Regions from separate parts of the Shewanella sp. WE21 genome, predicted to be linked through region 1. Evidence: predicted binding sites of a transcription regulator. Region 1 holds the regulator's gene; each other region holds the start of a gene.
The links. The regulator sigma-54, encoded in region 1, starts transcription at its own class of promoters, with help from an activator protein. The targets are predictions, from matches to a motif close to GTTGGCACGNNNNTNGNNT.
Positions count from the first base shown of each region.

Region 2: a site for sigma-54 is predicted at 1,355-1,373, ahead of CKQ84_RS00665 (DUF1328 family protein). Genes of this name have one in related genera too.
Region 3: a site for sigma-54 is predicted at 1,143-1,161, ahead of flhA (flagellar biosynthesis protein FlhA). Genes of this name have one in related genera too.
Region 4: a site for sigma-54 is predicted at 1,850-1,868, ahead of CKQ84_RS04250 (P-II family nitrogen regulator). Genes of this name have one in related genera too.

Region 1 covers NZ_CP023019.1:2,670,679-2,674,191, forward strand. The annotation lists gene rapZ (RNase adapter RapZ) at 1-662, opposite strand, end outside; gene ptsN (PTS IIA-like nitrogen regulatory protein PtsN) at 659-1,102, opposite strand; gene hpf (ribosome hibernation promoting factor) at 1,105-1,392, opposite strand; gene CKQ84_RS11600 (RNA polymerase factor sigma-54) at 1,421-2,899, opposite strand; gene lptB (LPS export ABC transporter ATP-binding protein) at 3,007-3,513, opposite strand, start outside.
Region 2 covers NZ_CP023019.1:160,885-164,397, forward strand. The annotation lists gene pfaD (eicosapentaenoate synthase subunit PfaD) at 1-1,099, shown strand, start outside; gene CKQ84_RS00665 (DUF1328 family protein) at 1,455-1,631, shown strand; gene CKQ84_RS00670 (hypothetical protein) at 1,656-1,850, shown strand; gene CKQ84_RS00675 (diacylglycerol kinase family protein) at 1,995-3,513, shown strand, end outside.
Region 3 covers NZ_CP023019.1:3,507,335-3,510,847, reverse strand. The annotation lists gene flhA (flagellar biosynthesis protein FlhA) at 1-1,107, opposite strand, end outside; gene flhB (flagellar biosynthesis protein FlhB) at 1,290-2,420, opposite strand; gene fliR (flagellar biosynthetic protein FliR) at 2,439-3,236, opposite strand; gene fliQ (flagellar biosynthesis protein FliQ) at 3,241-3,510, opposite strand.
Region 4 covers NZ_CP023019.1:991,948-995,460, reverse strand. The annotation lists gene nrfA (ammonia-forming nitrite reductase cytochrome c552 subunit) at 1-873, shown strand, start outside; gene CKQ84_RS04255 (hydrolase) at 1,029-1,571, opposite strand; gene CKQ84_RS04250 (P-II family nitrogen regulator) at 1,916-2,254, shown strand; gene CKQ84_RS04245 (ammonium transporter) at 2,265-3,513, shown strand, end outside.

The DNA of each region.
Region 1 (3,513 bases):
TGCCAGATGAACTTATTGACCAGTGGTTGGCGATTTAAGAACTCAGCTACGGGTTCATCTAAGCCAGTTAATGGCCGCAGCGCCAGCTCCCAGTGGGGATTGGGCAGGAAGCGCACATCGAACATAAAGTCGGCTTCGGTGGGCATTCCGTGCTTAAAGCCAAAGGACTCGAAGTTGATCACGAGTTCTTTATCGACACTACCAAGGAGAATTTGTCTGACTTGGTCGCTTAAATCATAGATATTCAAATTCGACGTATCTATGTAGTGATCGACCAGTTTTGACATAGGCTCGAGCAGTTTCCCCTCCAGCTTTATCGCTTCTTGCAAAGAGACTCGGCTCTTCGACAAAGGATGCAAACGGCGGGTTTCGCTGTAACGCTTGAGCAGAATTTTATCGCTGGAGTTAAGGAAGAAGCTCGTTAACTCAGTATCTGGTGGTAGGCTAGCGAGTTGTTTCACTAAGACCTTATCCTGCTCAGGCATGTTACGCACGTCGACACTGATGGCGACGAGATCGTTACTGCCTTTGAGTTGCTCAAGCAAACTGCCAATCAATGGCAAGGGAAGGTTATCGACACAATAATAGCCGAGATCTTCGAGTACCCTAAGGGCGACAGATTTGCCTGAGCCTGAGCGGCCCGACACTATGACCAGTTTCATCCAGTGATTACCTGATAGAGTTCCGTTTCATCATGCGTCTTGCGTAATTGCTTTAATATTTGCTTGTCGCTCAGCTTTTCGGCCATGCAAGACAAAGTACTTAAGTGCTGCTGACATTGGTCTGCAGGCACCAGTAGTGCAAATAAAATATCAACAGGTTGCTTATCGATAGCATCAAATGCTATCGGCTCTTCACACTTAATTAGTATGGCAATGGGCTGATCTATATCGGCTAGTCGACCATGTGGAATGGCGATGCCGTTACCTATACCTGTGCTCCCCATCTTTTCGCGCGCCACTAGGCTTTCGAATATCTCTTGAGATGAGAGGGTCGGGTACTGGGCAGCGACTAAGTCGCTGATGAGTTCCAGTACCTTTTTCTTGCTGCCCGGAGTGGCGCAGGTAGTGCACTCCGGCCGCAGTATGGTACAAAGTTCCATTATTAGTGTTTTGTTAACTTCTCTTTGTGTTTAATAACCTGACGGTCAAGCTTGTCAATCAGGGCGTCTATAGCGGCATACATGTCAGCATGCTCTGAAGTAGCAAAAACTTCACCACCTATGAGGTTTATTCTCGCTTCGGCAATCTGTTGCATTTTCTCAACATTGAGCACAACGTGCACATTATTGATCTGTTCGAAATGGCGTTCAAGTTTTGAAAACTTTTCTTCTACATATGCACGTAACGATTCGGTAATTTCGATATGGTGCCCACTTAGGTTTATTTGCATAGAAACGTCCTCCGATATCCACTGTAGGTTATAAACTTTTACGCTGATTAGAAGGTGGAATAAGCATAGCCTCTCGGTACTTCGCAATGGTTCTGCGGGCTACGTTGATCCCTTGTTCTGCCAGAAGTTGTGCCATCTTACTATCGCTTAATGGTTTTTTCTGGTTTTCCGCTGCCACCAGTTTCTTTATAAAGGCTCTGATTGCTGTGGATGAGCACTCACCACCATCGTCAGTACCGACGTGGCTAGAGAAGAAGTATTTTAGTTCAAAAAGTCCCTTAGGGGTATGCATGTATTTTTGAGTTGTGACCCGTGAGATGGTGGACTCATGCATTTCTACCGCTTCGGCAATATCGTTAAGCACCATAGGCTTCATGGCTTCTTCACCGTACTCAAAGAAACCCTGCTGATATTGCACTATGCAATTAGCAACTTTAAGCAAAGTATCGTTACGACTTTCTAAGCTCTTAATAAACCATTTAGCCTCTTGCAGATGGCCGCGAATAAATTGGCTATCGGCTTGGTTTTTGGTACTGCGTGCCATAGAAGCATAATGTTGATTTACATTGATTTTTGGCATGCAGTCAGGATTAAGCTCAACGACCCAGCGGCCATTTTTCTTCGACACAGACACATCTGGGATAACGTATTCGTCATTATTGGGCGTGATCAACAAACCTGGGCGAGGATTGAGGGTTTGGATGAGTGCTATACCATCCCTTAATTCATCTTCTTTTAATTTAGTCTTACGCATCAACAACCTAAAGTCTCGGGCGGCGATCAGATCTAAATGATCTTTGATCAGCATGCGGGCGTTTTCTAGGTTGGGAGTATCAGCGGCGAAATGCGACAGTTGGATCAACAGGCATTCACTTAAATCGCGGGCGGCAACGCCTATGGGATCAAAATGCTGAATACGCTTGAGTACGGCTTCGACTTCGTCAAGCTCAACTTCAGGATTGCCCATGGCTTCGAGAATTTCTTCAGTGCTTTGGGTGAGATAGCCCTGATCGTCGATGGCATCAATAATGGCGGTGGCAATGGCTAAATCGGTTTCAGAAAACGGCGTGAGGTTTTTTTGCCATTCTAAGTGTTCGTACAAACCTTCACTGGTCTCGCCTTGGAAGGGCATATCGTCTTCACGACTGCCGCCGGGGCCTGAGTTTGGGGAGGCGGTAAACACTTCATCCCATGTGGTGTCCATGGGGAGCTCATCGGGCATGGATTCTTTGGTTAGCGACTCTGCCGTGTCTATGGTGGAGCTGTCTTTTTCTGGTGGCAGAGTGCTAGATTCACTGAAATCCGTATCGGATAGCGTTTGGTTTACAGGGGTTTTAGTGGCGTCGAATTGATCCTCTTCCAGCTCGAGAAGGGGATTAGAATCTAATGCTTGCTGGATCTCTTGCTGCAGTTCTAATGACGACAGTTGCAACAGACGTATGGCCTGTTGTAATTGTGGCGTCATGGTTAACTGTTGACCCAGTTTGAGCTGGAGTGACGCTTTCATGTTACCGCTGATCCCTACGTTATTATTGTTGGATGAGGTCGCTTATTATTATCTTGAGTGAAGCCCAATGGCGGTATAAATTGCCTCCATTGGCTTCGCTCGATTAACTATAGCCTGAATTGTTCACCTAAGTACACAGCCCTAACTTGCTGATTGTCTAAGATCTCTGCAGGAGTTCCTTCGGCAATCAGGTTTCCGTGACTCACAATATAAGCATGTTCACATACATCTAATGTCTCGCGGACATTATGGTCTGTGATCAGTACGCCAAGGCCGCGACTTTTGAGTTGTTCGATAATCTTCTTGATGTCGATAACCGAAATAGGATCGACGCCGGCAAACGGTTCATCGAGCAAAATGAACTTAGGATTAGCGGCTAAAGCTCGCGCAATTTCGACGCGACGACGTTCGCCACCCGACAATGACATGCCTTGGCTGTCACGGATGTGGGTGATATGAAACTCTTCGAGCAGATGTTCTAGTTCTTCTTCTCGTTCTTCGTTTTTAAGTTCTTTACGAGTTTGCAGTACTGCCATGATGTTGTCATGAACAGTTAGCTTACGAAAGATACTGGCTTCCTGCGGTAAGTAACCTATGCCTTTGCGGGCACGCAG
Region 2 (3,513 bases), 2.5 Mb from region 1:
AGTGCGCACGGTCGAAGCCTCGGCATTTTTAGGGTTAACGCCGCAAATCGTCTATTACCGCGCGGCGGGTTTGAGCCGCGACGAACATGGCGACATCGTCATTGGCAACAAAGTCATAGCCAAAATCAGCCGCACCGAAGTCGCGACTAAGTTTATGGAGCCGGCGCCGGCCAAAATCCTCCAGCAATTAGTAAGTGACGGCCTTATCAGCCAAGACCAAATGGCGATGGCATTGCTGGTGCCGATGGCGGACGACATAACGGCCGAAGCTGACTCTGGTGGTCATACCGACAATCGCCCGTTAGTCACGCTATTACCGACGATTTTGGCGCTCAAAGATGAAATCCAAGCTAAGTATCAATATAAAACGCCCATCCGTGTGGGCGCAGGCGGCGGCGTCGGCACACCCGATGCAGCATTAGCCACCTTCAACATGGGTGCGGCATTCATCGTCACAGGTTCTATCAACCAAGCTTGCGTCGAAGCGGGCGCCAGCGAACACACCCGTAAGTTACTCGCCACCACAGAAATGGCCGATGTGACTATGGCGCCTGCCGCCGATATGTTCGAAATGGGCGTTAAATTACAAGTGGTTAAGCGCGGCACTCTGTTCCCGATGCGCGCCAATAAGCTTTATGAGATCTACACCCGTTACGATTCGATTGATGCCATCCCTGCGGACGAGCGTAAAAAGCTCGAAGAGCAAGTGTTCCGCTCATCACTCGATGATATTTGGGCGGGCACTGTCGCCCACTTTAACGAGCGCGATCCTAAACAAATCGAGCGTGCACTGGATAACCCCAAACGTAAGATGGCGCTGATTTTCCGCTGGTATTTGGGTCTGTCTAGCCGCTGGTCAAACACAGGTGAAATCGGCCGCGAAATGGATTACCAAATTTGGGCAGGCCCAGCGCTCGGCGCATTTAATGCGTGGGCCAAAGGCAGTTATTTAGATGACTATAAAGCCCGTAATGCGGTCGATTTAGCCAAACATTTAATGGTGGGCGCGGCGTATCAATCCCGCATTAACCTGCTGTTATCCCAAGGCGCGAGCATTCCGGTTAGCCTGCAACGCTGGAAACCATTAAATCGTTTTTAAACGTATTTAGCTCCTATCATCTTGTATTATAAGATCATAATATCTTCAAGCCGACACAAACTCACAGTGTCGGCTTTTATTTATCTTTACTTATGAACGACATCAGCTCACAGTCTTTGATTCAACGTATTAGGCTGAAACTCTTACCGAAGCTTAGGTAAAAATTGCCTACCCCTCTTTTAATTCACTCACACCATTTTAAATAAAATGATTTAAATTATATTTAAAATCAATTAACTACTTAAAATTTTTAAAGTTGGCATTAAGATCGCAATCAAGTAAGAGCCATTAGCCGTTACCTTACAAGTGACACAAACGGTCATGAGAAGGATTAATACAAGGGCAGGAGGTTATTATGCTAGGTTGGACATTAGTATTTCTAGTTGTTGCCGTGATTGCCGGGTTGTTAGGATTTGCTGGGATTGCTGGCGCAGCGGCGGGAATAGCGAAAATCATTTTCTTCATATTTATTGTGTTATTAGTGATTTCTCTGCTGATCAATGCCCTTAAGGGCAAATCACCGCGACTATAATTTTTTTTAGAAAAGGAGATAGATATGAAACCATTTACCCTGATGACAAGTGCAGCATTCGCATTATTACTCGCCCTAGGTTTAACGGCCTGTAGTGATAACAAAGCCGAAGACGCGGGCGAAAAAATCGATGAAGTAATGACTGATACAGGTAACGCCATCGAAGATGCCTGTGAAGAAGTCAAAGAAGGTGTTAAAGCTAAAGATACTAAGTGCTAAACAAACCTGACTTTAGGGTGGTAATAGACTCGTCTACTGCCACCCTTTTGGTTTAGACTCGCTCATTTCTGCATCTCTCATCTCGACATCTATCCATTCAAGTGCAACGATTTTAACCAAGAACAATGGCATTGGAGGACTTGCATGCTAACGAAGATCCACATCAAATATTTGTACACTGCAGGTGCAGTATTGTTAGCCTATTTTGCAGTAACAGACACTTCTCCCCTGCTCACTTTCATTTGTGCATGGACAAGTCTGTCACTGTTTTTAGTCGGTTCAGCCTATTGGTTTAATCTCGCCAGTATTTTTAGAAAACGCCAAGATGGCACTATTCCTTGGTATATTCGTTGGGGTTTTATTCCCTTTTTATTAGGCAGTCGACTCTATAACCACTGGGCCAGAAAATACGATTCAGTACCGCCCATGCAAAGGATTGATGAACATCTGTATCTCGGCTGTAGACTCTTTTCCGCAGATCTGGAAACGATTAAAGCCAATAAGATCACTGCCATTCTGGATGTCACCGCTGAATTTGATGGCTTAGATTGGTCGCAATTTGAAGATCATATCGAGTATTTAAATATTCCCATCCTCGACCATAGCGTACCGACCAGTGCCCAACTCAATCAAGCTGTTAACTGGCTGCACCGCCAAATACGCGCCAATAAACAGGTGCTCATCCACTGTGCTATGGGTCGTGGCCGCTCAGTGCTGGTACTCGCCGCTTATTTGGTTTGTAAAGATAAACAACAGCACTTCGCCGAAGTACTGCAACAGATAAAGCAAATACGCAAAACCGCTGGCTTAAACAAATGGCAATTACGCGCGCTAGATCGCATGCTCAGTCAAGGGAAAATTAACATCCACAAAGTGGCGTGGATTATCGCCAACCCAGTCTCTGGTGGCGGGAAATGGCAAGAATACAGCGAGCAAATCCAAGATGAACTCAAAGCCTATTTTGACCTGACTTTAAAACTCACAACAGCAGACGAAACCGCAAATGTCTTCGCCGAGCAAGCCCGTAATGCAGGCGCTGATATTATTATCGCCTGTGGTGGCGATGGTACTGTGACTGAAGTGGCCTCTCAAATCGTTGATACGGATATCGTCTTAGGCATCATTCCTCTTGGCACAACTAATGCTCTCAGTCATGCCCTCTTTGGTTTAGGCAGTAAACTTATTCCTATCTCTCAGGCGTTGGATAATATTATTCAAGGGCATTGCCAAGCCATTGATACCGCGCGTTGTAATGAGGAGTTAGTGTTGTTGCTTGTGGGCATAGGGTTTGAGCAACAAATGATTGAATCCGCGAACCGTGAGCGTAAAAATGCTCTCGGCCAGTTTGCCTACCTCGATGGCTTATGGCGCGCAGTGAATGCCGATATCACTTTAACCATCCAGCTCAGCTTAGATGATGCAAAACCCACAACATTAACGACCCATAGCCTAATCGTTGCCAATGCCGCACCGTTTACCAGCGTGTTGGCGCAGGGCGATGGCGAACCAAACATGACCGACGGGTTGCTCGACATTACTTGGTTGGATGCTGGCGATGAACCCAAAGAGCAGTTGCTTAGCCTCGCTGAATTAGCGATTGCGGGATGGGTAAAAGAAGGCAATAAGAGTGTGCGAGATCAACAAGCGAGTGCAAGTAAAGTCC
Region 3 (3,513 bases), 840 kb from region 1:
AAGACCAATAGTATCAACATGATGTACATCGTCCCAACCTAGCTCTTTAGGCTCTTTATCTTGTCTTTCTATTGGACCCGATTTAACTTGTTCTAGCGCTTTAAGACGTTTGTTTTCATTTCGTTTATAAACAAAATAAGCCGCACCAGCAGTCATAAAGGCAAAGCTTAAAAACGCCATGTGTGGCATACCAGGAACAATACCCATGACAAACAGGACTCCGGCGGCGATACCCAATGACTTATGACTGTCAAACATCTGACTCATCATCATTTGGCCCATATCACCTGACTCGTTTTGACGAGTCACCATCAAGGCTGCGGCGATTGACAATAATAGACCAGGGATCTGCGCTACTAAACCATCACCGATAGTCAGTAAGGTATAAATTTCAACCGCTTCAGAGAAACTTAAGCCATGCTGCACAATCCCTATGATGAAACCACCTACGATATTGATTACTAAGATCATGATACCGGCAATCGCATCCCCTTTAACGAATTTGGACGCACCGTCCATCGCACCATAGAAATCGGCTTCACGGGTAACTTCGGCACGGCGTATTCTCGCTTGGTCTTGATTTAAGGTTCCAGCATTTAAGTCAGCATCAATTGCCATTTGCTTACCAGGCATAGCATCCAAGGTAAAGCGGGCACTGACTTCTGCGATACGACCAGCACCTTTAGTAACTACCGCAAAGTTGATGATAATCAAAATGATAAATACCACTAGACCAACGGCATAGTTACCACCGATCACCACAGAACCGAAGGCTTCAATCACCTTACCCGCGGCATCACCGCCATTATGACCCTCAAGTAAAACCACACGAGTAGAGGCAACGTTGAGCGCAAGACGTAATAATGTCGCCACCAGTAACACAGTTGGGAAGGCAGCAAAATCTAAGGGTCTATCGGTATAAATAGCCACCAGCAATACGATGAGAGCTAACGCAATGTTGAATGAAAAGAGTATGTCTAATAGAAATGGAGGGATAGGTAAAACAATCATGGCCAATGCAGCAAGCACAACCACAGGCGTGCCAATGCCTTTAAAAGTGCTGAGCCTAATTTGTTTTACTTGACCAAGAGTCGCTTTAACATCCATTCGCTATAACCTAAACTTTGACGTGTAATAGCATAAAGCAAAAAACGCGCCAACAAGATTAAAGCCATTAATGAAGGAAAGATATGTACTGTGACTGATTGATATACATAAAATTAGCCATAAAAAACAAATGAACTCGACATCATCAGCTTTACCAATGACTACCATCTGAGACTAGTGGTTCAATATTTCAATTCATCTGGTATAGGTTGATTAAGTGGGACAGGAATAGGTTTACGACCGCGTCCTTTTTGATATTGGCGCAGCTGGAATACATAAGCCAAAATCTGTGCGACAGCAGTAAACAAACCTTCAGGGATCTGCTGGTCTAACTTAGTCGTATGGTAAATCGCCCTTGCAAGTGGTGGGGCCGAGACAATCGCAATATTGTGCGCGCGGGCAATCTCACGTATTTTAAAGGCCACATCATCAACACCTTTCGCTATCACAAAAGGAGCCGCAGAGCGCTGCACATCGTATTTAATCGCAACGGCAAAATGCTCAGGGTTAACGACAATCACATCGGCATTTGGCACTTCAGCCATCATACGCCTTTGTGCTAGTTCACGTTGCATCTGCCGTATATGCCCTTTCACCTCAGGTTTACCCTCAGTGTCTTTATATTCATCTTTTACTTCTTGTTTGGTCATCTTAAGTTGCTTGTTGTGATTCCAAATTTGGAACGGCACATCGATGACGACAATAAACAAAATCGAGGAACATAACAGGATAAACATCCAAACCAACAAATCTAATGCATGGTAAACATTACCTGGAAGATGGTCGCTAGACAGCAACATGATGTCATTGAAATAGAAGCTTAATAAAAAATAAGCAGAAAACGCTACTACCGAAAATTTTGCAATGCCTTTGGTAAGTTCAACCAGAGCCTGTACGCCAAACATACGTTTAAAACCAGCAAGGGGACTCATTTTACTGGCTTTTGGCATCATAGCTTGGGTCGAAAAATTGATCCCACCAAGAGAGACGTTACCGATAAACGCAACCACCACAATCAGTAGCATAATTTTAGCCATGGGCCAGGCTATTTCACTCGCAACAACACCCCACACTTTGAACATTTCATTAGTATCAAAAATTTGCGCCCTATCCATGGTAAATACAATTTCAAACACCCGAGTTAGGCTAATGGCCAAACTTGGGCCTAGCATATAAAACCCACATGCTGCCGAAATTAATACCGCTGCAGTTCCAAGTTCTTTCGAACGTGCAATCTGTCCTTTTGTTCGCGCCTGTTCTAGACGCCTCCCCGTGGGTTCCTCTGTACGTTCATCACTTGATTCCTCAGCCATGGGCTTCTCCTAATCCCATCATATCAAGCCATCAGCGTTACATTGGAGCGCTAACATATCGCAAAGCAGCACTTGAGCCGTCGACCATACTTCATCGAAGTGTGCCATTACCGGTGTTAGGGTTAACCACAGAATAAACAGTCCACCAATCATAGTGATCGGAAAACCAATAGAGAAAATATTCAATTGCGGTGCGGCTCGGGTCATGACCCCGAAGGACAAGTTGACTAATAACAAGGCGATAATCGCAGATATCGACATAGTGAGTGCCGCACCAAACATATACGACCCCCAATCCGCCAGCGATCGATAACTTGTCAGTGTTAAGCCTTGATTAGAAATCGGCAAAGTTTCAAAGCTTGCCACTAGCATACGGATCATCAAAAGATGGCCGTCCACAGCTAAGAAAATCAATGTCGCCAATAAAAGAAAAAAGTTACCAATAACGGGTGTTTGTTGGCCAGAACCAGGGTCAACCATAGAGGCAAAGCCTAAACTGGTCTGCATACCAATGATCTGTCCAGTGAGCACAAAGACTTGCATCACCATTTGAGTCACAAACCCCATGGCAACACCGATAATAATTTGCTGCGCCGTGATGAATACTGCGCTTAACGAAAATAAATCCACATTTTGAGTTGGAGGAAGAACGGGTGCTATCGCAAAGGTAATTGCCATCGCCAATAATAAGCGAACTCGTGTTGGTGTCGTTGCCGCCCCAAATACTACCATGACCATCAACATGCTCGCGACGCGAAACAATGGCCAAATATAAGCGGCAATGGTTTGCATTAAGGTATCGAGCAGCAGCTCCATCGCGTTAGCCTATCACTTGAGGAATGCGATTCACCATCTCGATGAAAAAGTCCATCAGGGTTTCAACTAACCAATGTCCCATAAACATTAGGCCAAAAAGTGTCACTAACAAACGCGGAAGGAAACTTAAGGTCTGCTCGTTAATAGAAGTCGCCGCTTGAAACACAGCAACGATTAACCCAATTCCCAGCCCAGGCAACACAATAGCAGACACCATCATAACGATAACAGCGAGAGCTTCACGAAAAATATCAATTAGCGCCTCAGGACTCATGTG
Region 4 (3,513 bases), 1.7 Mb from region 1:
ATAGGTACACCTTTCAGCAAAGCGTCTAAACAAGATAAAGAATCAATGGTATGTGCTCAGTGCCACGTTGAGTATTATTTTGAGAAAACTGACGACAAAAAGAATTTTGTTAAATTCCCTTGGGATATGGGTACAACAGTTGAAAAAATGGAAGTCTACTATGACTCAATCCAATTTTCTGATTGGACACACGCCCTTTCTAAGACACCAATGTTAAAAGCCCAGCATCCAGAGTATGAAACTTGGAAAATGGGTATTCACGGCATGAATAATGTGAGTTGCGTTGACTGTCACATGCCAAAAGTGACCAGTGCTGAAGGTAAGAAGTTTACCGATCATAAAGTGGGCAATCCATTCGACCGTTTTGAAGAAATCTGTGCAACTTGCCATAGCCAGACTAAAGAGTTTTTGGTTGGCGTGACTAATGAGCGTAAAGCCAAAGTCAAAGAAATGAAGTTGAAAGCGGAAGAGCAATTAGTCAAAGCACACTTTGAAGCAGAGGCTGCGTGGAAAGCTGGCGCAACTGAAGAAGAAATGAAACCCATACTGACAGATATTCGCCACTCACAATGGCGTTGGGATTTAGCGATTGCTTCCCATGGTGTTGCAGCTCACGCACCGGATGAAGCATTGCGTATTCTGGGTACTTCGGTAAGTAAAGCTGCTGATGCTCGTGTGAAGTTAGCGCAATTACTCGGTAAAAAAGGCATCACAGATCCTGTTGCGATTCCTGATATCTCTACTAAAGCTAAAGCACAAGCAGCCTTAGGTATGGACATGAAAAAGATGAATGCTGAGAAAGAAGCATTTAAGAAAGACATGTTACCTAAGTGGGATGAAGAAGCGAAAAAACGCGAAGCCACTTATAAGTAGGTTTTAATCAATCGCGGTTGAGTTTTCGATATGAGCTAACCCCTCATGCAAACAAAAGCCCTCGCTGATTCAGCGGGGGCTTTTTTATGGAAAAAAATATCGAGTAATGTCAGGCGTTGGTCATGCTGGCTGAAGAAATATCACGGGCTAAATTGCTATTTGATCAGTTTTAATAACGCCCTAAACCGCTCGCCTTGGGCTTGATGTTGTAATTCAAATAATAGCGATTCCACGTTAGTTAATAGGGCGCCTCTGGCCGTCATCATTTGGATCCCGAGTTGTTTATTCTCAGCACTGCGTGACGATACGCAATCGGCGACTAAATGCACCGAATATTGCTGTTCGATAAGGTCACAACAGGTTTGGTAAACACACACATGGGTTTCAATACCCGCGAGTATGACGTGTTTGCGATTCGTCTTAGTTAATGCCTTTGCAAACGTGTCACAGTGCCAGCCGCTAAAATGCTGCTTAGCAATGGGTGAGCTGGTTTTCGCAAGTAAGGTTTGCAGCTCAGGGCTAGTTGCTCCGAGTTTATCGGGTAGCTGTTCTAACCAGAGTATGGGAATTTCAAATAATTGTGCACCTTGAATTAAGGTCTGTAGTTGTTGGTGCAGCTTGTCACTGTTATCCATGATTTGTGCAAGTTTTCCCTGCACATCGACGATAACGAGAACACATTCTTCAGGTTTTAACATCGGGCCTTCCTTCTGCGCTTGATGATTGTCTTAGTGATGATCTTCGCTTTTGTCTAAGAGCTTGTGTTGTGATGCTCAGATTTCATCTCGATTTACGCTTCCCCCAGTAGACCCTAATTTAACCTTGTTACCAATAGGCCTAAGGTCGAATAGCTGTCGCACTTAAACTGCTCACTAAAAGAGTGCATCGCACCAGTTAGTGCTCGATTATGGTGCATTTTTAACCTTGAAAAATAGTGTTAAACAATTTAAACCAATAATAATCAATAGATTAAATTGTTGGCCTAATGATTGAATTACCTTTGATACAAGTTAATAACAATCGCGTGTTTTTGGAGGTCAGGATGAAACTAGTCAGCGCTATCATCAAGCCGTTTAAGTTGGATGATGTCCGTGAAGCTATCGCCGGAATTGGTATTGAGGGCATGACGGTGACCGAAGTGAAAGGTTTTGGCCGTCAGAAAGGGCATACAGAGTTGTATCGCGGCGCCGAGTATCAGGTGGATTTTTTGCCAAAAGTAAAACTAGAAATTGCCACTAAGGCTGAAAATCTCGACATGTTGATTGAGGCCATTACCACTGCGGCCCATACGGGGAAAATTGGTGACGGTAAGATCTTCGTCGTTGATTTAGAACATGCTATCCGTATCCGTACGGGTGAACTTGATACTGAAGCGCTATAAGGGGCTGACAATGGAAGAATTAACGAAATTAGGCGGCACAGTCACTGAACTACGCTTTGCACTCGATACCTTTTACTTTTTGATTTCTGGCGCTTTAGTCATGTGGATGGCGGCGGGATTCGCCATGTTAGAAGCGGGTTTAGTTCGCTCTAAAAATACCACTGAAATTTTAACTAAGAACGTTGTGCTGTACGCGATTGCCTGTGTGATGTATCTGTTGGTTGGCTATAACATCATGTATGTGGATAACACTGAAGGTGGCTGGTTACCGTCAATTGGCACCTTAATTGGTTCGCAATCAGCAGATGCGAGCCATGCATTAGAATCTGACTTCTTCTTCCAAGTTGTATTTGTGGCAACGGCGATGTCAATTGTCTCTGGTGCTGTGGCGGAACGGATGAAGTTGTGGGCTTTCTTGTTCTTCTCTGTGGTGATGACAGCGGTTATCTATCCAGTAGAAGGTTATTGGACTTGGGGCCAAGGTTTTATCGCTAAACTGGGCTTTGTAGACTTTGCCGGTAGCGGTATTGTGCATATGACGGGGGCGACCGCGGCGATTGCTGGCGTAATATTGCTCGGTGCGCGTAAGGGTAAATACGGGCCTAACGGCCAAGTGAATCCTATTCCAGGCTCTAACTTGCCAATGGCAACCTTAGGTATGTTTATTCTGTGGATGGGCTGGTTTGGCTTTAACGGCGGATCGCAATTAATGGTGTCGGATGCGGCGAATGCAAGCTCAGTGGCGAAAGTGTTTGTGAATACTAATACTGCAGCGGCTTTTGGTGCCATCTCAGCTCTTATCGTGTGTAAGATGATTTGGGGTAAAGCGGATTTGACCATGATCCTTAACGGTATTTTGGCTGGATTAGTGGCGATTACGGCAGATCCTCTCTCGCCTTCATTGTTAATGGCGGGTGTGATTGGTTTAGTGGCGGGCGGTGTGGTGGTGTTCTCGATTGTGGGCTTAGATCGCATTAAGATTGACGATCCCGTCGGTGCGATTTCAGTACACGGTGTGGCTGGTTTCCTCGGCTTAATGTGTGTGCCATTATCCAATGCCAATGCAACTATTACCGGACAGTTGACGGGGGCAGCGATCATTTTCACTTGGGTATTCTGCTCATCATTTGCTGTCTGGTATGTGATTAAGATAACCATGGGGATCCGTGTTACTGAGGAAGAAGAATACAACGGTATGGATGCTTCTGACTGCGGTATTGATGCCTATCCTGAGTTTGTTACGGTCAAAAATGCGGGCT